Regions from separate parts of the Pseudoalteromonas sp. Ps84H-4 genome, predicted to be linked through region 2. Evidence: predicted binding sites of a transcription regulator. Region 2 holds the regulator's gene; each other region holds the start of a gene.
The links. Region 2 encodes sigma-54, which starts transcription at its own class of promoters, with help from an activator protein. Its sites were predicted from a motif close to GTTGGCACGNNNNTNGNNT; they were not measured.

Region 1 (8,150 bases), on a different contig from region 2:
ACCTTGATCAGCTAAAAAAGGTTATTGATAACTTATCAAAAGGTATTGATGATCGCGGTGAGATCATCACTTTTTATAACCCTGGTGAGTTTGAGCTGGGCTGTTTACGCCCTTGCATGCACACTCATACCTTTTCTTTGTTGGGTGATACTCTATACTTAACATCATATCAACGCAGCTGTGATGTGCCGCTAGGCTTAAACTTTAATCAAATACAATGCTTTGTGTTACTTGCTTTAGTTGCACAAATCACTGGGCACAAACCGGGCAAGGCATACCATAAAATTGCTAATGCGCATATTTACGAAAATCAACTGGAGTTGATGCGTGATGTGCAGCTTAAGCGTGAGCCTTTCGCGTCGCCAGAATTAAAAATAAACCCAAATATTAAATCACTAGAAGACATTGAAACCTGGGTTACAAAAGACGATTTTGAAGTAGTAGGTTATCAGTGTCACGATGCAATTAAGTATCCGTTTTCAGTGTAAGAACAATAAAATTTAAGGAGAAATCAATGAAAGCTGTGATCCCAGTTGCTGGCCTTGGCACGCGAATGTTACCTGCAACGAAAGCGATTCCAAAAGAAATGTTGCCTATTGTCGACCGTCCTTTGATTCAATACGTAGTGAATGAAGCGATTTCGGCTGGTATTAAAGAAATTGTTTTAGTTACCCATTCAAGTAAAAACTCAATTGAAAACCATTTTGACACGAGCTTCGAGTTAGAAGCGACTCTTGAGAAGCGTGTTAAACGCCAATTACTTGCTGAGGTACAATCAATTTGCCCTAAAGATGTAACCATCATTCATGTTCGTCAGGGTGAAGCGAAAGGGCTAGGTCATGCTATCAACTGTGCAGCTCCGATTATTGGTAATGAGCCATTTGTGGTTATTTTACCTGATGTGATCATTGATGATGTAGCAAGCGATCTTAAAAAAGACAACTTAGCAGAAATGATCCAACGCTTTGAAAAAACAGGTGAGAGCCAAATTATGGTCGAGCCTGTGCCAAAAAACGAAGTAGACAAATTTGGTGTTGTTGACCTAGGCGATGCAAAAATTCAGCAAGGCGAAAGTGCAGCTATTTTAAACATGGTTGAGAAACCGCCAGTTGATCAGGCTCCTTCAAACCTTGCGGTTGTTGGCCGTTACGTATTAAGCAAAAATATTTGGCCACTACTTGCAAAAACTCCAGCAGGTGCCGGCGATGAAATTCAATTAACTGACGCTATTGCTATGTTGATGGAAAAAGAAATTGTTGATGCTTATTCAATGAAAGGCAAAAGCCATGATTGTGGTAGCAAGATTGGCTACTTAAAAGCAATTGTTGAATTTGCGCTTCGCAGAGAAGAATTTAAAGATGAATTAAGCGACTTTATTAAATCGCTTGTTAAATAGTTAAGCTATCTAATTAAAAATAATATAAAAAGTGCCTATACGGCACTTTTTTTATGTTTATTTACCTTCCTAATTTTTTGTTCATTATGCAAATAATGACTTTTCTGATATACCTTTGTCCTAACACATTGTTATGATTGAATGTAATTAAAATGTTTCATTGCATATTGGTTGATAATTTATTCTACTCAAGTGTTGAAACCTAGCTCATTGCATTATTTGCCATTTTAGGACGTAGACTTGAAGTGGATGTTTTTTCATGGCCGCTTTTTGAAACGCTAAATAAAAAACAATGTGTTAGTATTTTTATTTGATACCTAAAATGATCTTATTCGCCTTGGTGTACAGGTAAGTGCTAACAGCGAGTCTTCTTGAATGAGAAGAAATTTTTTATGGTATGTTTAAGAACTCTGATTATGAAATGTTGTGTGAAGCCTTTACGTTACAGTATATGCCTAGTGGCGTGTTTGACTGTGTCAGGTTGCAATAATACGACAACCTCTTTTCTTTCCCCTAAACAATGGCCCTTATTGCACCTTGTGCAATTGTTGAGTCAAAATATTATAAAAGTAGATAGCTCTCCCTCTTTCGTTAACCAACACGCAGCGCTTGAAACAGTTCCTGCTGGTTCATTGAATAGCACGTTAATTGAGCAACCGTTTAAACATGAATATGCCTTTGCTGTGCAGCTTGCATCGGTTCAATCAAAGCCATTACTCGCTTATTCTGTTAAAAAAATGACCAAGCGTGCTCCCAATATTTTTCAAGGTGAGCCTATTTTAAATATTGAAACCGCTACTGTTGAGCAACACACGTTTTATCGTCTTAAATATGGTGGTTACAAGTATTTTAAAAACGCACAAGCAGACTGCGAAGCCATAAAACGTCAAGGGATCGATTGCTTCGTAAGCAAGTACACGGATAATCGCGTTTACTTTTAATGTAATTCTTTTTAACTGGGTTGGCATTTTGTTTGCTAGAATTTATGCCTATTTTTTAGAGTTGACGATTACATGATTTTTTTTACTCTTCTTAGGCATTTGTTCATTATCTTAAGTTTATCAACTTTGGCAGCGTGTATGATGACGCAAGAGCAAGATGAGCCTGTTTACACTAAGCAGCAAGTGCAACCTGAGCTTGCTACTGACAATAATCAAGCTGCAGGTGTGCAGCTGGGGCTATATTTGTCAGTGAATAAAGTGAGTCATCAAGTATTGAAGCTAAAACATGATTATCCTAATGCTTTACAAGGGCTTAGTTTTCGCTTTAAACAGCGTGATCAAAAGGGAGTCACTTTGTATGCGCTGCGTGCAGGACCATTTAAAAACTACAGCCAGGCCAGCGCTTTTTGTGAGATTGCTAAAAAAATGGGTCAGTCATGTGTAACTGCAACATTTGTTGGCGAGATGCTTTAGCTATTGCTTTTTGTATTAAATAATAATCGCAGCTACTTTGCTCTTCATAATTAACAGCCTCGCATACTCGGCCTGAGTAGCGATTATAAACAGTAAGCAGACTTATCATTAAAAGGCTTATTCGCTTAGATAAATACCAACCCGAAATACAGAAACCACCCATGGGGATAAGCCTGAAGCTAGCTGCGTTAAAAATTACTTATCTACGATTGTATGGATGCAGAGGGTAGGGCAATGCAGGAGCAACTGCCAGGAACAGCTAAAAAACCAAATTGGTATCAGAGTTTCTCGTTTTTAGACTATCAAAGTAAATCTCGCCAATAGTAATAGTTAGGCATAATTATTGCTTTGTATTTGTCATGTTGAAAGAGGATGGCAAATATGCGTCTGTTAGTTTATTTCGTTTTTTTAGTGTTAGTGGGTTGTAGCTTAACCGAAGAGCAACAAAAAACGCCCCCTAGAGAAACGCCAAAATCACCGATGGCTCCTTATACAGTGCATCAATATGTTACTGATTTAAGTAGTCAGTTAAGTCGTATTCAAGGCCCTTACAAAGGTAATGCGCGCATTGCTGTTACGAGCTTTTACATGGCAGATGGCTTGGGTACTAAGTTGGCGCAAGACCAAGGCAGTGGCTTGAGTCAGCAAATTCAAGAGAGCTTACTTACGCAATTTACCCAGCTAGGCTTTCATACTATCGAATATCGACTAGAAAATACTTTAAATTTGCAGCCAACGGCCGATAGTGTACTTAGTCGCGATATAAAAACCTTACGCCAACGTCAGAATATTGACTTTGTTATTACCGGCACACTTACCCGGCAACAACATGCCTATATAGTGAATGCTCGACTCGTCAATACAAAAGATCAGCGTGTTGTATCTGCGGCAAGTACAGAGATCCCGATAAACGTTATGTGGGGAGCTGAAAAAGTACAGCAGCGTAATGGTCAGTTGTATCGAAGCGAATATTAAGAGGAATTCAATTAATGAAACGTTTAATTTTAAGTATGTGTTTGCCTATGGGATTTGGTTGCTCTTCGATGCTTGCTAGTGATACACCTGAACAGCACGATGAACCACAGCTAATGGCTCAACGAGAAGTGGCTGCACCGCATAGTAACGACAGCGTATTTCAAACTAATCAAGCCGTGTTAAACAACAGTAGCTTTACCGCAGCGCCAACTCGTAAAAATATCAATCATTATGTACGTGGCATCATGCAAGACTTAGTTGAAAACTTGCAATATGTGAACGATAAAACTCCCATTGCTGTTTCAAGCTTTGTGTATCTTGATGCTGACTACAACTCAACCACGTTACTAGGTAACCAGCTCGCTGAAAGTTTTATTCACGAACTGCATACCTTTGGTGTACCTGTTGTCGATTTCAAAACGACCGATTATATGCGTGTAACGCCTAGTGGTGATTATGTATTTAGCCGAGATTATTTAGAGCTTAACCAAGACCAAAACTTTAATTATGTGCTAGCCGGCACCCTAGTTAACCATCAAAGCGGGGTACTGGTGAATGCTCGTATCGTTGGTTTGGCAAGTAAAGCCGTGGTGGGATCTGCACAAGGGTTTATTCCGCAATCTGTGGTCGATGCCTTAGATAGCACCAATCGTAGCGACGGAATAATGCTAAAACAAGCAAGTGAGTAAGGTATGAAAGGTATTTTATTAGCATTCATATTATTAGCGCTGTCAGGTTGCCAATTACTTGCTGAGCAAGGTGAGGCAAATCAAAACACGGCTAACACCACATCATCACAAGCTGATTATGTTGCTATGTTGCAAGAGCTCGAGCAAAAAGAGTCGCAACAAACTAACGAAAATCACCGCTTATTTGTGCCATATCAGCATCACAAAACGCTGGTTAATTATGTTGAGCAAATGGCACTTGAATTAGTTGATACCATGCAGCAAGAAAGTGAGTTAGGTATTGCAATAACGACGTTTGTCGATCTTGATACAAGCTTAAAAAGCAGCTCGCAACTTGGCAATCAAATCGCCGAGTCTATGATGTATCAACTACAAAAGTTTGGTTATGGGGTTGTTGATTTTAAAGCGATGGATGTGATTAACGTAACCGCCCGCGGTGATTTTGTCATGTCGCGTGACGTTGAAGAACTTGCAGAGCGCCGTATCGCTAGCCATGTGTTAGCAGGCACACTAATCTATCGAACCAATGGTGTAGAAGTAAATGCCCGAGTAGTGAATTTAAATTCCAAACTCGTTGTTGCTAGCGCGCAAAAAGTGATCCCGTACTTTGTACTCAAAAATGAGTCGATTCAATTCGCAACAGCCAAACTAAATTAGCAGCTTATTAATACCAATCGGTAAAGTACCTTACCGATTGGTACAAATGCTTGATTCAAAAAGCCTTAGCCCGTTATAATTTTAGCTACAAGCTACAAGCTACAAGCTACAAGCTACAAGCTACAAGCTACAAGCTACAAGCTTTACCTCAGCTTTTGAGTGGCCTCTTAGTTAAATGGATATAACGGCCCCCTCCTAAGGGGCAGTTACAGGTTCGATTCCTGTAGGGGCTACCAAATCTCACTTTTTGAATATCACCCCCAATAATTTCACCATAAATGTAATTATTAATGACCAAAGTAATACTGAAAATTTTTAAAGTCTATCAAAGCAGACTTTAATAGAGGTATTGTAATTATTTACATATAAAGTCTACTGTATTGGACTTTATTTTGACTTTTAAGTCTTATAACTGTAAAAGTCCTTTTAAGTAGACTTTATTTGATTTTATGGTGTAGGTTGAAATTAAAGTCTGATAGATTAGACTTTAATAGAAGCATTGTTCAAATTGAGATTGTGATGGCAAAGAAAGTTAAAGCGAGTAAATCTCCAGATTTAAGTAGGGCGTTCACACCTTCTTTGCTTGGTGACGTTATTAAAGCGAAGAGAACACAAAGCAATATCACGCAAACTGACGCTGCATTACTTTCGGGTATATCAAAGCAGACATACATAAATATTGAACAAGGTAGTGCTGATGTAAAAGTAGCCTCGTTAATGAAAGTTGTCTCGGCATTAGGCGTAAAGATATCAATTGAGCCATGGCAAAGTGATAGCACAGCTAACTCACCGCTGGAGGATGAGAATGACGTCTGGGTCTGATAGATATACGCTCGATATAATTTATAGCCAAAAGCTGGTTGGTAAATTACATCTTTCTAGAGAAAGCGATAATTTATCATTGAGTTATCAACAAGAGTGGGTGGATGAGGGCTTTCCAATATCTCCTCATTTACCTTTTGGACATGACATACCTTCTGTCAATATCAGACGTTTTTTACAAAACTTACTACCCGAAAATAAGGGTCTAGATTATTTAATAGATTACTTAGGGGTATCACGGACGAATGTATTTGCTCAGATCGGTGGAATTGGTAAAGATACCTCTGGGGCTATGATGTTTTTACCTGAAGGTGCTTTAAACGATAAAGTAAAAAGTAACTTTATCGCTATTAGTGATGCTGAACTGATCAAAAAGTTATCTGATCCTCAATTTTGGCATTTGGAAGTCTGGGACGGCAAACCAAGATTGTCAGTAGCAGGTGTTCAATCAAAATTAAATGTATTGTCAGTTGATGGCAAGTTAGGTTTTGGTGAAGGAGACCTTTGTTCTACCCATATTATTAAGTTTGAAAAGAATAATCAGCAACATCTTGTTATAAATGAATTTGTAACAATGAAACTTGCAAAACTGGCTGGGCTAAGTGTTGCAGATGTTGAACTTAAATATTTTGATCACCACCCTGCATTACTTGTAGAAAGATTCGATAGAAAATTGTTTAGCCCTGAAAATGTAAAGCGCAGGCATATGATTGATGCATGCCAAGCTTGTAATTTAGGGGTTGATAAAAAGTACGAAAGAAATTTAGGTAAGCAGCGAGATGTTCGTCACATTCGTGATGGTGCAAGCTTTGAAAAATTGTTTGCGCTATCTAAACTCTGCGAAAACCCAATAGCGGCAAAAATTGAAATTTTAAAGTGGGCGTTATTTAATCTTTGTATCTACAACTCAGATGCACATGGCAAAAACTTTAGCTTTTTTGTGCAAAAATCAGGTCTAATCTCTGCGCCATTTTATGATTTAGTAAACGTTAAAATGTATCCAGAGTTTGAACAGGATCTAGCTATGAGTATAGGAGATGAGTTTGACCCTGATGCAATTAATGCCTATCAGTTAGTTGACTTTGCAGATGAAAATGGAATTTCAAAAAAGTTACTACAAAGCCATCTAACTAAAATAGCGACAAGTATTAAAAATAATTTACAACAGGCAATATCGTTTGTTGATAGCCCTTCAAAATCACAAGTGTCATATTTAAAGCATTACTTTGATATAGTTAATGCACGTTGTGAGCACTTTCTTGAACAGGCAACTGTAATCCCTGATATCGAACTATAGTTTATAGCTTAGAAATTAACGTTTGATTGTTAATTTCTAAATTGCAGGGTTATTGCTCGTTTTTAAACTAAATTAACCCGTTACTTTTTCAAGCTCACCTGTGCGCCATGGTTCAATGATGATTTTGATATGGTCATTTGGTTTAAATAAGGTGTCAAACGCACCTTGTACGCCGTCTATGCCGACTTTACCAGTACGCATTTTTTGCCATGCGATCTTGCCTGACGCGATGTTCTCAAGTGATTGTGCAAACTCTTCTGGCTGGTAGTAATAAGAGAAAATAAGGTCTAACTCTTTCACTGTGGCATAGGCAAAGTTAACGTTTAGTGGCGCGGTATGTACACCTGTTACAACGATTTTTGCTTTTGCTGGCGCCCGTAAAATGTAGTCGTTTAATAAGCGGCTTACACCAGCACATTCAAAAATAACCACTTTATTATTGTCTGCAAGGGCTGCTGCTTTGGCTACTTCATCATCTAGGGTCGGGTTGACATATTCAGTCGCACCAAACTCAAGAGCGACGTGTTTTTTACTCTCTTGTGGGTCTGAGGCAATAATATGTTTAACACCTTGCAATCTAAGTGCTGCAATTGCGGCAAGGCCAATTGGGCCACAACCAACCACGATTGCTATGTCGTCATTACTCATTTGTGCGCGGTTTACCGCATGCAAGCCAACAGCAAGGGGTTCTGTAATGGCTGCAGCTTCTGATGGTACTGCATCAGGAATAGGTAATAACAAAGCTTCATCAACGATAAAGTATTCAGAATAGGCACCATATAGCCCTGGGGTTACACCTACGCCAGCACCGCCGGCAGAGAGTAAGATTGGCACTGAGGTTACACGGGTGCCTTTAGCAAGTTCGCCTTTGGTATTTGGGCCGTAGCTGACGATTTCTG
Region 2 (8,150 bases):
TTGTGAGCCGACCATATACAACTGACGGATCAGTAACGGCGTGCCTTTTTTGAAGTTTGGCATATTAACTAATGCGCCAAACAACATTTGCGTAGAGCGACCAAGCGCAGCAAAACGGCCTAACGTCTTGTGACCTAGCTTTTGAAACAGATCAAGCATTCGGTACTCCCAATAATTCATCATCATAAGCAGGAGCAGGATAATGGAATGGTACAGGACCATCCGATAATCCTTTTAAGAACTGCTGAACAAGCTCTGATTGATGATTTTGCATTTGCTCAGGTGAGCCTTCACCAATCACACCTTGATCAGCAATAATGATCACGTGATCTGCAATACTAAGCACTTCGGTTACATCGTGCGTTACAATAAGCGACGATAAACCTAACACCTCATTCAGTGATTTGATCAGCTTAACAAGTACCCCCATCGATATAGGGTCTTGGCCGGCAAAAGGCTCATCATACATAATCAGTTCGGGGTCAAGGGCTATCGAGCGAGCCAAAGCTGCACGGCGTGCCATACCACCTGATAATTCAGACGGCATTAAATCTTGTGCACCACGAAGACCTACAGCTTGTAACTTCATAAGGACTACAAGTCGAATTAAATCTTCACTAAGTTGAGTGTGTTCGCGTAAGGGGAAAGCGATATTGTCAAACACAGACATATCAGTGAATAAAGCACCACTTTGAAAAAGCATACTCATTTTAGTGCGGGCAGCGTAAAGCTCCTTGCGAGACATGCTAGGAATACTATTGCCTTCGAACAAAATATCACCAGAATCAGGCTTAAGTTGACCACCTATCAAGCGTAACATGGTGGTTTTACCTATGCCGCTCGGTCCCATGATAGCGGTGATCTTGCCTTTCGGAATGTTAAAACTCATATTTTTATATATGATTCTATCGCCCCGTGAAAAGGTTACATCCTTGATTTCTACTATTGATTGCGACAAGTCGCTCTCCATAACGTTTTTCACTCGTTTTGCCATTTTAAAGTTTTTTTAGTCAAGATGGAAAAAACAATTCGTAAAATTTTGTAATATTTTCTATTCGCCAAATTAAACTCTACGCAGTTGCTCCTTAACCACACCTGAAATCTCATTCCTAAAAAACCGCGCTTTGTGCCTGCCAGCCTATTCTTTTACTTATACTTTCCTGCTCGCTTTTGTTACTATTTGCAGTCATCTGTTTCAGTAATGTTGGCGTATCACAATGGTGACTTCTTTTGTCATTTTAATTATTGGTTTTGCAGCACTTGTTTGGAGTGCCGATCGGTTTGTTTATGGTGCGGCTGCACTCGCAAAAAATATGGGGATCCCGACCCTAATCATAGGTTTAACGGTTGTTGCTATGGGTTCTTCAGCCCCTGAAATGATGGTATCTGCTTCTGCCGCGCTTGCCGGTAAAACTGATACAGCAGTAGGTAATGCTGTTGGCTCAAATATCACCAATATCTTACTTGTACTGGGCGTAACAGCACTACTTCGCCCTCTTTCTGTCTCGTCAATGACCTTAAAACGAGAAATGCCTTTAGTACTACTTGTCTCAATTGCGGCATGGTACGTGTTTTCAGATAACTACTTTTCGTTTGCCGAAGGTATCGCATTAGCTCTTGCCTTTGTTGTCTTCATCGCAGGCTTAGTGATTGTGTCTTTACGCGCTAAAAATCAAGACGATGACCCTTTCGTGAGCGAGGCATGTGAAGATGTTCCCGATAATGTCAGTACTAAATCAGCTATCCTATGGCTTGTTATCGGTATGATACTTTTACCTATCAGCTCACATTTTTTAGTCGAATCAGCCGTTGATATTGCTAAATACTTTGGCCTTTCAGACCTTGTAATTGGCTTAACAATTATCGCTATTGGTACTAGTCTACCTGAACTGGCTGCATGTATTGCTGGGGTATTGAAAAACGAAGATGATTTAGCATTGGGTAATATTGTAGGCTCGAACATTTTCAACCTACTCGCTGTTTTACCACTGGCTGGGATCATCAACCCATCGATTATCGACCCATCTGCAGCGAACCGCGATGCCCTTATCATGATTGCAGCTACTTTAGTGCTGATTGCCATGTCATTGAACTTTAAAGGTGCTCGTCGCATCAATAGAGTAGAAGGTGGCTTTTTGTTAGTCGCATTTATTGCATATCAAGGCTATATTTTTAGCCAAATAGGATAATCAATGACCCAGCTAAATTTTATTGCGCAAGGTAAGCGCGTTCTTGAAATTGAAGCGCAAGCTTTACACGAAATAGATCAGTACATCGATGAACATTTCGAGCAAGCTTGTCAGCTAATGTACCAATGCACAGGCCGTATCATCGTTATAGGCATGGGTAAGTCTGGCCACATTGGCAATAAAATAGCTGCCACATTAGCAAGCACTGGTACACCGGCATTTTTCGTTCATCCTGGCGAAGCAAGCCATGGCGACCTAGGGATGATCACTCGAGATGATGTAGTAATGTGCATTTCGAATTCGGGCGAAACCAGTGAAGTGTTAAGCATTATTCCTGTTATTAAACGAATTGGCGCAAAAATGATTTCGCTAACAGGTAACCCTGACTCAACAATGGCAAAGCTCTCTAATGTGCATGTTTGCATTAAAGTTAGCCAAGAAGCATGCCCACTGGGTCTTGCGCCAACGGCAAGCACTACAGCAACCTTGGTTATGGGTGATGCAATGGCTGTTGCTTTACTCGAAACACGTGGCTTTACAGCCGATGACTTTGCATTATCTCATCCCGGAGGCAGCCTAGGTAAGCGCTTGTTGCTTACATTAAACGATGTAATGCACAGTGGTGATGCAACACCAATAGTGCACGAGTCGCAAAGCATTAAAGATGCGCTTATTGAAATGTCTGCTAAAGGGTTAGGTATGACAGCCGTGGTCGCGGAAGACCAAAAACTCTGCGGCTTATTTACGGATGGTGATTTACGTCGTATTTTAGAGCAACGTATTGATATTCATAGTACCGCCATTAGCCAGGTCATGACGCGCTCATGTACTACAGCCAGTGCAGAGATGCTGGCTGCTGAGGCGTTAAATATTATGGAACGCAAACGTATCAACGGCTTGATTGTAATCGATAAAAATAACACACCGATTGGCGCGCTTAATATGCAAGACCTATTAAAAGCAGGAGTTCTGTAAGTAATGACATTCGCCGAGCTATACCAGCCCCTTAGTCCTGATGTAAGTCAGCGTGCTCAAAAAGTTAAGTTACTAATATGTGATATTGATGGCGTTTTTTCTGATGGCCGAATTTATCTTGGAAATCAGGGCGAAGAGCTTAAAGCATTTAATACCAAAGATGGCTTTGGCATCAAAGCACTCATTAATAGTGGCTTTGAAGTTGCCGTTATTACCGGGCGCCATTCACAAATAGTTCAGCAGCGAATGACTAGCCTAACCGTACAGCATATTTATCAAGGCCAAGAAACAAAGCTGATTGCATACCAAGAGTTAAAAGATAAACTTGGCCTAGAAGATGAGCAAATAGCGTACATTGGTGACGATGGCCCTGATTTGCCTGTAATGGAAAAAGTAGGCTTTGCGGTAGCAGTCAATGATGCGCACCCATTGATAAAAAAACTGGCTCACTATACGACCATGCTACCGGGTGGCTTTGGCGCTGTACGTGAATTAACAGATTTACTGATGTTAGAAAACGGTAAGCCGTTAACTAGCGATGGAACCAGCGCATGAATATAGCCCGTATTTTACTGAGTATTGTTTTTGTTTGTTGCATGGTGTGGTTGTGGTATCCGTACTTTAACCAAACAACAAACACAATAAATAGTGAAGACGAGATTATTGCAACTCCCGATTATACGGCCGTTGCACTAAAGCAAACCGCTTATGATGAGCAAGGCAAGATTAGCCATAAAGTGGCCGCTGCGAAAATGGAGCTTTATCAGCAGCTTGGGTTTACCTTTTTTGAGCAACCTATTTTTACACTTTATGGCGACCAGCAAATTTGGCAAGTAAAAGCTAAAGAAGCCACCTTATATGAAAACGATCAGCTTATTTTTGAAGGCGATGTTGTTGCTAAAAACTTAACCCATAATGGCATGATCGAAGATATTAAAGCTGAAAACATTAACGTTGATATAGAACAAATGACCATGTTTTCGAAGCAACCTGTGACGCTAACAGGACCAAATTTAAAAATTACCGGTAAAGGCCTAAAAGCTAATTTAAAAACCGAGATTGTAGAGTTAACTAACCATACACGAACCATATACTATGACCAATAAACTGAAGAAATTACTCCTGATCCCAAGCTTATTGATTGCCTTTTCAGGCGTAGCTGCCGAGCAGACAGGCGCACAAATTAGCATAAGCTCAGATCGTCAAACTGGTAAGCTAAAAGATGGCGTTGGTATATTTGAAGGCAATGTCGAAATTATACATGGTAACCGCCGGATCACAGCCGAACGTCTTGAAGCCCATGGTGGTGATACAGAAGGTACTGTTGAGTTAATTATCGCCACAGGTAAGCCTGCTTATTTTGAAGAAAAGCAAGCAGATGGCACGGTAATGAGCGCCAGTGCAGAAGAAGTTCGCTACGACGTAGCCAAGCGCTTCTTAACTTTAAATGGCGAAGCCGAAGTAACTCAAGCAGGCCAAAAAGTAACAGCGAAAAGTATTACTTATGATATGGCACAACAACTAATTAGCGCAGAAAAAGACGAAAACTCAACAGACCGTGTACACACAATCTTAGTGCCTGTTGACAACAAACAAGACGATAAAGGCCAACCATGAGCACATTAAAAGCAGAGCTTTTAGCAAAAAGCTATAAAGGCCGCCAAGTTGTCAAAAATGTGGGTCTTGAGGTTGAAGCGGGCAGTATCGTTGGTTTGCTTGGCCCAAATGGCGCAGGCAAAACCACCACTTTCTATATGATTGTTGGCTTAGTACCTAGCGATAAAGGCAAGATCAGCATTGATGATAATGATATTACACTTTTGCCAATGCATAGCCGTGCACGTTTAGGGATTGGTTACCTACCACAAGAGTCATCTATTTTTAGAAAGTTAACGGTTTATCAAAACCTAATGGCTATTTTAGAAACGCGTAAAGATTTAAATAAACAAGGCCGAGAAGAAACACTCAACAACTTACTTGATGAATTTAGTATTCAGCATATTCGTGATAGTCAAGGTATGGCCTTATCTGGGGGCGAGCGTCGTCGCGTAGAAATTGCTCGGGCATTAGCCGCAAACCCTAAATTTATCTTGTTAGATGAGCCTTTTGCTGGTGTTGATCCTATTTCAGTGTTAGATATAAAGAAAATTATTGAACACTTAAAAAATCGTGGTATTGGTGTATTAATCACTGACCATAATGTTAGAGAAACCCTTGATGTTTGTGAAAAAGCCTACATTGTTTCTCATGGGGAGCTAATTGCATCAGGAACACCTGAGCATGTTTTAGCTGACCAAACCGTACGCGATGTGTATCTAGGTGAGCAATTCAGGCTATAACCAATAAGCCACCATCTAGCGCATCTGCTAAACTAAATAACAATGACAATAAATCGATATATATTTACCTGTGACTGCACAGGTGTCGATAACACATAAAAGGATTGTTAGGGATACATGAGGCAATCATTACAGCTGCGCATGGGCCAGCAACTTACAATGACTCCACAACTGCAACAAGCAATTCGCTTGCTGCAGCTTAGTACATTGGATCTCCAGCAAGAAATTCAAGAAGCACTTGATAGTAACCCTCTGCTTGAAGTGGAAGAAGCAGATTACAACGATGAAAACATTGGTAAGAACGAGCAAAAAGCTGAATCTGATGATACTCAGCTAAGTGCATCGGCCGAAGAAGCGCCGAGTGAGTACGAACAAGAAAGCAGCGATGCCCTTAACAAAGACACCGTAAGTGACGATTTAGCCATGGATGTGACATGGGATGAGTACATGAGTGCTGCCCCATCAACATCATCAGGTCCAATGCCAGAAGATGAGTCAATTTATCAGGGTGCATCGACTGAAACCCTCCATGAATACCTTATGTGGCAATTACAACTCACGCCATTTAGCCCAACCGATGAAGCGATCGCTGTCGCCATCGTAGAGGCAATTGATGACTCAGGTATTTTAACTGTTAGCTGCGAAGACATAGTCGAAAGTTTTAATCAAAATAATGATGAAGAAGAAATCGAACTAGATGAAGTCGAAGCGGTCTTAAAGAGAATACAGTTGTTTGATCCAGTAGGGATTGGTGCCCGTAGCTTACAAGAGTGCTTATGTATCCAGCTTCGCCAATTCGATGCGAGTACGCCGTATTTAGCTGAAACTAAAATGGTTTTATCTGAGCATATTGAATTATTAGCAAGTCGCGACTATCGCACTTTGATGAAAAAGACTAAGCTTAAAGAAAGCGAACTAAAAGAAGTAATGACGCTGATCCACAGCTTAAACCCTAAGCCAGCAGACAGCATAGTTCGCGAAGAGTCTGAGTACGTTATACCCGATGTATCGGTTAAAAAAGTTAAAGGTCGTTGGGTCGTTGAACTAAACCCAGATTGTATGCCAAAAATTAGAGTGAATAGCCAATATGCAGCTATGTCACGCTCAGTAAAATCGAGCAGCGATAGCCAGTTTATTCGCTCTCATTTACAAGAAGCTAAATGGTTTATTAAAAGCTTAGAGAGCCGTAACGATACACTTTTAAAAGTGACCAATTGTATCGTACAGCAACAACAAGCATTTTTTGAACATGGCCCAGAAGCCATGAAACCAATGGTGCTGAACGATGTCGCAGAAATGGTCGAAATGCATGAATCGACAATTTCACGTGTTACAACACAAAAATACATGCACACCCCTCGCGGGATTTTTGAGTTGAAATATTTCTTCTCAAGCCATGTCAGCACAGAAAACGGTGGTGAGTGTTCATCAACAGCAATTCGCGCTTTGATCAAAAAGCTTATCGCTGCAGAAAACTCAGCTAAGCCATTGAGTGATAGTAAAATTGCAGATATATTGGCTGAGCAAGGAATTAAAGTAGCTAGACGCACAATTGCAAAATATCGAGAGTCTCTAGCGATACCTCCGTCTAATCAGCGTAAGAGTTTGATTTAGACGTTTTACATAGAAGGAAAATGCTTATGCAACTAAATTTAACTGGTCGTCATGTAGAAATCACTGATTCATTAAGAGACTATGTAAACAGCAAGTTTGCAAAACTAGAAAGGCATTTTGACCACATTAATAATGTACATGTCATTCTAGATGTAGAAAAATTAAGCCAAAAAGCAGAAGCAACTTTACATGTAAATGGAGGCGAGCTCTTTGCCTCAACTGCACACCAAGATATGTATGCAGCCATTGACTCGCTAATCGACAAACTAGATCGTCAAGTCATTAAACACAAAGAGAAATTAGCTCGACACTAAATTATGAAACTTAGTTCACTTACTAACCAGGACTGCAGCAAAGCTGCGGTCCTTTTTAATAGCAAAAAAAGAATCCTTGAATATATCAGCGAGCTGGCTCACCAGCAGCTTCCTCATTTATCTCAACAAGACGTCCTTGATGCCTTACTCAATAGAGAAAAATTAGGCAGTACAGGTATTGGTCGTGGCATTGCTATTCCACATGGCCGCATGAGTGGTGCAGAGCAACCACAGGCATTTGTCATAGTGAGTGAATCCCCAATCAATTTTGACGCAATTGATAACCGACCTGTGGATATTTTCGTTGCACTCATCGTACCAGATGGAGACAGCCAACTTCACCTAAAGACCTTATCGACAATTGCTGATAGACTAAAAGATAAAGAGTTTTGTAAACAGTTACGTAGCGCTAAAACAGACCACGAACTGTTTCAGGTCATATCAGCAGAGGCATAAATGGAATTAATTATCATCAGCGGTCGCTCAGGCTCAGGTAAATCGGTCGCTTTACGTGTACTTGAAGACTTGGGTTACTACTGTGTTGATAATATCCCAGTCAACTTATTACCTTCGCTTGTTCGTAGCGTTTCAGACAACTATGACAAAATAGCAGTCAGCATAGATGTGCGTAACTTACCGAAAGAGCAGCAAGAGTTTAATGATATTCTTGAATACCTGCCAGGTTTCGCAAACCCAACACTGTTCTATTTAGACAGTGA
Region 3 (8,150 bases), on a different contig from region 2:
GTTTCTTACCTGACTTTAGTTTTTCAACTAATTCGTCTTCAATTAATATCTCTTCTGCACCGCGTTTTATCTCAGCTAGAGCGGTTTGTAAATCCACTGTGTATTACTCCAAAAATTCAGCTACCGGGGCGTGGTGGCCTGTCAGGGTTATAATTATAGAGCTAAAAACTTTAAAATTTAGCTAGTTAGCATCAAAAGAGTGACACTAAAAAAAGCCTAACTTAAATAGTTTAAGAAACAGCCCTGCAGGCAGCGCGCATGATTGTTCTTTATACCGCGTTATTGCATTTTATTGAAGGTACTTTAGTTAACTAACAGCAAATTAGTTTAACTGACGACACATGCTGCAAATTCAACCAAAAAAGTTTAACGCGCAGGCCAATTCTAGCGCAAATTAGCGCCAGTTTAAATCTACAAAACACTGGTATTTGCGCTATTTTAGGTATATCCTGCAATATTAGTAATTAATTTTCTTGACAGCAGAAAAGGCACGTTATGGTTCATGTAGTGCACAAACTCCCCAAAAAACACAAACTGCTCATTCTAGGTTTGGTTTCTGCTATTGCCGGCTTGGCACTTTTGCCTTCTGAAAAAGCCACCGCCTCAAAGGATAACAGTGCAAACGCACTTGAAATTGGTAAACGCTACGAATTACAAGTTAAAGTTGATGATAACGAAAAACTAACTGAACTAAATTCGGAGCAAGCAGCAGCAAAACTTCCAGAATACGAGCTTGTTGATCATGAAGTTCGCAATGGCGATAATTTAGCTCTTATTTTTAAGCGCGCGGGCTTCTCAGCGCAAACTCTGCACAAACTAGTTAACACAAACGCTGAAACGCGCAAGTTAACAAAAATTCATCCGGGTGAAATTTTAAGTTTTGCAACCGCCGAAGATGGCTCATTAGCGCAGCTTCGTTATGTAATTTCAAAAACAGATACCTTATACGTTACATTAAATGACGAAGGTAACTACGATACATCAATCGACAGCAAAGAAATTGAAACTCTCAGCAAGTCTGCCGGTGGTGAAATCAGCAACAGCTTCTGGACATCGGGTATTGCCGCTGGTTTAAGCGAGCGTCAAATAATGAACTTTGCCGATATTTTTGGTTGGGATGTCGACTTTGCAAATGATATTCGTAAGGGTGACCAATTCGGTCTAATCTACGAAACACACTATGTTGATGGTGAATACATTGGTGATGGCAAAATCATTGCAGCAGAATTCATAAACCAAGGTGAACGTTATACAGCGATTCGCCATACTGATGGTAACTTCTATACGCCTGAAGGCCGTAGTATGAAGAAAGCTTTCTTACGCGCGCCTGTTAACTTTAAATATATTAGCTCAAGCTTCAACCCTCGCCGTTTACACCCTGTAACTAAAACTGTTAAGCCGCATAATGGTATTGATTATGCTGCTCGCACAGGTACACCGGTAGTTTCATCGGGTAATGGTAAAGTGATTAAAGCGGGTTACAGCAAATACAATGGTAACTACGTATTTATTAGCCACGGCACTCAATATGTAACTAAATACCTTCACTTGAACAAACGTCTGGTAAAAACAGGTCAAAAAGTGAAGCAGGGTCAAAAAATTGGTACGGTTGGTGCGACTGGCCGTGTAACTGGCCCACACTTACACTATGAATTCTTAGTAAACGGTGTACACCGTAATCCGAAAACGGTCAAACTACCTAAATCAGAGCCTTTACCGCGTGATGAGCTAGCTAAGTTTAAACCGATTGCTGATAACTTCTTAGCGCAATTACAACGTAACCGAGAGTTACAATTAGCGTTAAATAAGTAATTGAGTAAACATTAAAAAAGCCGCTTCAATGATGAAGCGGCTTTTTAGTGCCTGCCACAAAATCAGCCTTAATGACCTTTATTCTCTTCAATAATTGAAAGCAAGTATGAGCTTGCGCAGGCGCGATTCATGCCTGAAATAAAACACAACACAGAAGCTATTATCACCTTAATAAAACATAAATAAGTTGAATAATTAGCGAAATCATCACCAGTGGCCAAATGTACTTTGCGTATTTTGTCGCACCATCAAGCCCCATTTTAGACTGATACTTTTCAAGTAGCGGTATTAGAATAACCAAGGCAACAAAAAGGCATAGTAAGATAATAAAGATATTCATGGTGGCTTCCTTACACAACTATCATTTAACTACAATTTCTTTAGGGTGACCCTAGTCTATAGGCAAAAAAAAGCGCAGTAAAATTACTGCGCCAGTCGGTTGGAAGTAAATCGACTTAGCCAACAATCGCTAACAAAATACCTGCTGCAACGGCACTTCCTAATACCCCTGCAACGTTTGGTCCCATAGCATGCATTAACAAGAAGTTATGCGGATTGCTTTCAAGACCTACTTTATTCACCACACGTGCTGCCATTGGTACCGCTGAAACACCTGCAGCGCCTACTAATGGGTTTATTGGCGATTTAGAGATCTTATTAAGACCTTTTGCCATAAACACCCCTGAAGCTGTACCAATCGCAAACGCTAATGCACCTAACACCAAAATACCGATAGTTTCTACAGTTAAGAACTTATCAGCAGCAAGCTTTGAACCTACCGCTAAGCCTAAGAAAATCGTGGTAATATTGATGATTTCATTTTGTGCACTGTTACTTAAACGATCGACCACACCCGATTCGCGCATCAAGTTACCTAAGCAGAACATACCTACAAGCGGTGTTGCAGCTGGTAAAAACAAGATAGTTAAACTAAGCACCATTAAAGGAAAAATAATCTTCTCTTTTTTCGATACAGTACGAAGTTGTGGCATTTGAATTTCGCGTTCTGCTTGCGTTGTTAGTGCACGCATAATTGGTGGCTGAATAATTGGCACTAGTGCCATATATGAATAAGCCGCTACTGCAATAGCCCCAAGTAAGTCTGGTGCCAATTTAGATGCTAAGAAAATAGCCGTTGGACCATCCGCACCACCAATAATGGCAATTGCCGATGCATCTTGTAGCGTAAATTCAAAGCCAGGAATAAAGTTAAGTAGAATTGCACCAAATAAAGTAGCAAAAATACCAAACTGCGCAGCTGCACCTAACAGCAACATACGCGGATTTGCTATCAAGGCACTAAAGTCTGTCAGCGCGCCAACCCCCATGAAGATCAGAAGTGGAAACACCCCAGAATCAATCCCTATGTGATACACATAATAAAGCAGTCCACCCGGTTCAGATAAGCCTGCAGCAGGAATATTCGTTAAGATCGCCCCGAAGCCTATTGGTAACAATAGCAAGGGTTCAAAATTACGAGCAATTGCTAGATATAACAATAAGCAACCAACCGCAATCATGATCAAGGCAGGAAAGGTAAAGTTAGCGATACCTGTTGCATGCCAGAGATTTAAAAGACCATCCATTCTCTGTCTCCTACGCCAGTGCGATTAATGCATCGCCAGTGGCAACAGAATCACCTTCGGCAACTAAAACTTCAGCAACCGTGCCGGTATGTGCAGCGCGAATTTCAGTTTCCATTTTCATCGCTTCCATAATGATAACTACATCACCTTGGTTTACTGTTTGGCCTGGCTTTACTTTCACTTTGAAAATATTACCCGCCAATGGCGCGTTTAAAGTTTCGCCAGCAGATGCTGAAGCAGACTGAGGAATTAACTCACTGTCTTTTAAAGTCACCTCTTTAAGCTCACCACCTTGTGCTACAACGACATCGTAAACTTTGCCATCAACTTTAACGCTGTATTGCTCAGCTTTTACTGAGTTTGCAGCAGCTGGTTTGCTTTCTGGCTTAGCAACTTCACCTGTAGGAATAGCTTCAAATGCATCAGGATTATTTCGGTTTTTAATAAACTTAAGACCAATTTGAGGAAACAATGCATAGGTGAGCACATCATCAATCACATCATCAGCAAGCTCTAAACCTTGCTCTTTAGCTTCTTTTAATAATTCAGCTTCTAGCTTCTCAAGTTCAGGTTCAAGTTTATCTGCAGGACGACAAGTAATTGCTTCTGCGCCATCTAGAACACGTTCTTGTAGCTCTTTATTCATAGGCGCCGGCGTTGCACCGTACTCACCTTTAAGTACACCTGCGGTTTCTTTGGTAATCGTTTTATAGCGCTCACCAGTCAATACATTAAGTACCGCTTGCGTACCGACAATTTGAGACGTTGGAGTAACCAGTGGAATATAGCCTAAGTCTTCACGAACACGTGGGATCTCAAGTAATACTTGATCAAGCTTATCGGCAGCACCTTGCTCTTTAAGCTGGTTTTCCATGTTAGTTAACATACCACCTGGCACTTGTGCTAATAAGATACGGCCATCAACACCTTTTAGGCTACCTTCAAAAGCAGCATATTTTTTACGAACATCACGGAAGTAAGCGGCAATTTCTTCTAGTTGGTTTAAATCTAGGCCGGTATCTCGCTCTGTGCCTTCAACAATCGACACGATTGTTTCTGTGGCGCTATGACCATAAGTCATACTCATAGATGAAATTGCGGTATCAAGCATATCGATACCTGCATCTATAGCTTTTTGGTAAGTTGCAGTACTTAATCCTGTCGTCGCGTGACATTGCATCGCGATAGGAATAGAGACGGTTTCTTTTAAACCTTTGATTAACTGCTCACAATCATATGGCTTCAATAAACCAGCCATATCTTTAATACAAATAGAATGACAGCCTAGTTCTTCGAGCTGTTTCGCAAGTTTAAGCCACATATCAAGTGTGTGTACTGGGCTTACGGTGTACGAAATAGTACCTTGAGCGTGTGCGCCTACTTTAACCGCTGCTTTAATTGCAGTTTCAAGATTACGTACATCGTTCATAGCATCGAAAATTCGGAACACATCTACACCATTTTTATGGGCTCGCTCTACAAACTTTTCGACAACATCGTCTGCATAATGGCGGTAGCCTAAAAGGTTTTGTCCGCGCAATAGCATTTGCTGTTTAGTATTTGGCATTGCCGCTTTTAATTCGCGAATACGTTGCCAAGGATCTTCACCTAAATAACGGATACATGAGTCAAAGGTTGCTCCACCCCATGATTCAATAGACCAATAACCTGCATTATCAAGTTTTTCAGCCATGGGTAGCATGTCGTCTAAGCGCATACGCGTGGCCAATAAAGACTGATGAGCGTCACGCAATACTAATTCTGTAAGTTTTAATTTAGCCATGTTTAAGCTGCCCCATTATTTTTGTTTATTTCGAAATTGTGCAATTGCAGCGCTGATCGCGGCAATATGTGCCTGAGGCACACCCTGTTGAGGTTGAATTTTTGCTGTTCGTGTTGGCTCTACACTTGTAGGATCATCGAATCGGCTTACAACTTTCGACATTAAAATAACCGCAGATATTAAAATGCTCAGAAAAACAAACACGCCAACCATGCCTGTTACCATTAAGCTGCCTGCAGTTGTGAGCAATTCACCAATATCCATACAACTCCCCTTCGATGATTAAAAATAAAAAATCATTTTTGTTAAATATTTATTCAGCAATAATAACAAACAAAAATAATTTGTATAGCCTATTGTAAATTGGTAAAACCAATTAAACTCAAAATAACATAGAGCACAACTAATTAACACCATACTATTTCAGCAATTAACCTTACGTTATAGATGATAAAAATAATGAATATAGCCATCAGTTATATTAAAACAAACCGACGAAAAGCAAGTTCTGTTCAAAAACCCTGCTTAACAAGGTGTTACAGTAACAACTCATGACAAAGAGTGAAATTGGTCTTACCAATAAAGACAAAACTAAATATAAAATGAATTTAATTAATATGAAAAAATATCACTATGAATAAGTTACACGCTTGATCGTAAAAGTTACCAAAAGAATAACCATGCCCCGCCCACAAAAACCGCTAAGCAACTGAAATATAATGACAATAATGATTGGCATAAAACTCGCTTTAATTAACTCGACCATTTGAAAAATTAATTAGGCAAGGAGACCACTATGTTACGCTGGACCATTACTTTTTTAGTTATTGCATTAATCGCTGCAGTGTTAGGTTTTGGCGGTATTGCTGGAGCCGCAGCAGGCATTGCTAAGATTATCTTTTTCATTTTTTTAGTATTGCTTGTTATTTCGTTAGTGTCAGGTGCTCTTAGAGGCAACGTACCTAAGTAAAGCAAGTTAAAATTTAATTAACCCTATATTTAATTTACAAGGAATTTAGTTATGAAAAATTCAACTTTAAAAGCCGCTACTATCGCCCTATTTTCAGGTTTATTCATTATGGGTTGTGAAGACAACTCAGCAGAGGAAGCCGGTGAGCGTATAGATGAAGCAATCACTGATACACAAAATGCAGTTGAAGATGCATGTGAAGAAGTTAAAGAAGGTGTTAAAGCAGAAGAAACTAACTGCTAATATCACACCTTACGAAAAAAGCGGCCTAGTGCCGCTTTTTTGTGTATGCAAGTTAGCAACTTTAGGTTGCCTACTGCTTGTGTCAAGAAACTCGCTAACTTGTTGGGTTTCACTCCGTTCTAACCTATGTCATATTGGTCGTCATTTATGGCTACACATGTTTTATCACTCATACATAACGGGCTAAAGCCCGACTTACAGCTGCATTAATTGAGAAAATCGCGCGAAATAAATTTCACGCCTACGCGAGCCTCAAGTTAGCAACTTTACTCTTTCCCATAGAAACTCGCTAACTTGTTGGGTTTCACTCCGCTCTAACCTACGTCACGTAGGTCGTCATTTATGGCGACACATGTTTTATCACTCATACATAACGGGCTAAAGCCCGACTTAAAGCTGCATTATTTGAGAAAATCGCGCGAAATAAATTTCACGCCTACGCGAGCCTCAAGTTAGCAACTTTACTCTTTCCCATAGAAACTCGCTAACTTGTGGGTTTCACTCCGCTCTAACCTACGTCACGTAGGTCGTCATTTATGGCGACACATGCTTAATCACTGATATAGTGACGGGCTGAAGCCCGACCTACGACTTACACGTAGATTTAAGAAACATCGCGCGAAATAAATTCCACGCCTACGTGAGCCTCAAACTCGCTAACTTGTTGGGTTTTAATCTGATAGCTGACGGCTGAAAGCTGATGGCTCTGAGTGCGTCTCCGTTCTACCCAACGTTATCACTCACATTCCTTAGTGAGGAGCACGTTTGTCGTTACACTCGCTATATGCCACTGGCCGTCGATAAAACTCACTTTTGCGACATCACTTACGGCAAAATCACCGGGGACATTTAAGCGCGTTAAGTTACTCGCTAACTGTTGTGTACAGTATGGCCCTGTATCACCATGCATCACGAGCACTGGCTTATTGATATGCTTTGCAAAATCGCTGATGGCATCTCGGTATACTTTAAAGGCATCACAATCGGCGCGCTGTGACTCACTGCAAGCGGATTTACTGGTTGGGTGGTAAATATCTGCCTGAAAGCCAAACACATAGGCCTTAGCATCCTGATGAACATGTGCTTGCTTTAGCCAAATGAGATTGTATTTATCACGCATATCGGCGGCATCCAGTGCTACGTTTTTATCACTTTTTAAGATTTGCGAGCGACCATTAAAGGTGCCCGGTATATGCAAGGTACGAAACTCAATGCCATTAAATTGCCATCGGGCATTTTCTGGCATCTCGTTTTGTGTCGCATAACCCTGTAGCCGCTTTGCTTTTTGTGTATAGGCATCGTCGAACATTAAGCCTTTTATAAAACTTAGCCGCTCAAGCTCATCAAAACGCACAGATAGCTTTTCTCGGTCGCAATCGGTCCATTCATTATCACCTGGGGTATAAATAAAAGGTTTTTCGGTCAACGATGTTAGTAACGCCTTGTTAGTTTGCAAAAGCTTATTCGTGCATGCAAGTGAGCCAGATTTCATATCGCCCAAGTGCATCAAAAATTCATGAGGTGTCGCTGCGATTGCCTTGGCAATTTTTCCGCCTTCTGCGAGATTAATTTCATCTATCGGGGTGTATGGCATATCGCCCATAACCAAAAAAGTATTTGTAGTCATTGCAAGTGCTAATGACATTGAACTAACAAACATACAGCTTACACCTTTAAAATACACATACCTTAAGCTCTCACAATGACAACTAAATGAAAACCAACTGCGGCAGATTTTTTCTATCAATGTTAAACT

Region 1: NH454_RS01840 (FlgO family outer membrane protein) is a predicted target of sigma-54. The motif match lies at 3,142-3,160, and genes of this name have one in related genera.
Region 3: NH454_RS09310 (DUF1328 family protein) is a predicted target of sigma-54. The motif match lies at 5,913-5,931, and genes of this name have one in related genera.

Annotation. Positions count from the first base shown of each region.
Region 1 covers NZ_JAMXSK010000001.1:387,884-396,033, reverse strand. The annotation lists gene NH454_RS01860 (thymidylate synthase) at 1-488, shown strand, start outside; gene galU (UTP--glucose-1-phosphate uridylyltransferase GalU) at 515-1,396, shown strand; gene NH454_RS01850 (SPOR domain-containing protein) at 1,945-2,337, shown strand; gene NH454_RS01845 (SPOR domain-containing protein) at 2,476-2,811, shown strand; gene NH454_RS01840 (FlgO family outer membrane protein) at 3,193-3,786, shown strand; gene NH454_RS01835 (FlgO family outer membrane protein) at 3,801-4,475, shown strand; gene NH454_RS01830 (FlgO family outer membrane protein) at 4,479-5,132, shown strand; tRNA gene NH454_RS01825 (tRNA-Arg) at 5,294-5,368, shown strand; gene NH454_RS01820 (helix-turn-helix transcriptional regulator) at 5,592-5,954, shown strand; gene NH454_RS01815 (HipA domain-containing protein) at 5,902-7,251, shown strand; gene NH454_RS01810 (zinc-binding dehydrogenase) at 7,324-8,150, opposite strand, start outside.
Region 2 covers NZ_JAMXSK010000019.1:88,228-96,377, reverse strand. The annotation lists gene mlaE (lipid asymmetry maintenance ABC transporter permease subunit MlaE) at 1-159, opposite strand, end outside; gene mlaF (phospholipid ABC transporter ATP-binding protein MlaF) at 152-970, opposite strand; gene NH454_RS16335 (calcium/sodium antiporter) at 1,218-2,189, shown strand; gene NH454_RS16330 (KpsF/GutQ family sugar-phosphate isomerase) at 2,193-3,164, shown strand; gene kdsC (3-deoxy-manno-octulosonate-8-phosphatase KdsC) at 3,168-3,719, shown strand; gene lptC (LPS export ABC transporter periplasmic protein LptC) at 3,716-4,270, shown strand; gene lptA (lipopolysaccharide transport periplasmic protein LptA) at 4,260-4,781, shown strand; gene lptB (LPS export ABC transporter ATP-binding protein) at 4,778-5,503, shown strand; gene NH454_RS16305 (RNA polymerase factor sigma-54) at 5,621-7,117, shown strand; gene hpf (ribosome hibernation promoting factor) at 7,144-7,431, shown strand; gene ptsN (PTS IIA-like nitrogen regulatory protein PtsN) at 7,435-7,887, shown strand; gene rapZ (RNase adapter RapZ) at 7,888-8,150, shown strand, end outside.
Region 3 covers NZ_JAMXSK010000008.1:67,199-75,348, reverse strand. The annotation lists gene tyrS (tyrosine--tRNA ligase) at 1-97, opposite strand, end outside; gene NH454_RS09335 (peptidoglycan DD-metalloendopeptidase family protein) at 496-1,812, shown strand; gene NH454_RS09330 (hypothetical protein) at 1,976-2,152, opposite strand; gene NH454_RS09325 (sodium ion-translocating decarboxylase subunit beta) at 2,268-3,398, opposite strand; gene oadA (sodium-extruding oxaloacetate decarboxylase subunit alpha) at 3,409-5,181, opposite strand; gene NH454_RS09315 (OadG family transporter subunit) at 5,197-5,445, opposite strand; gene NH454_RS09310 (DUF1328 family protein) at 5,978-6,151, shown strand; gene NH454_RS09305 (hypothetical protein) at 6,203-6,394, shown strand; gene NH454_RS09300 (hypothetical protein) at 7,131-8,054, opposite strand.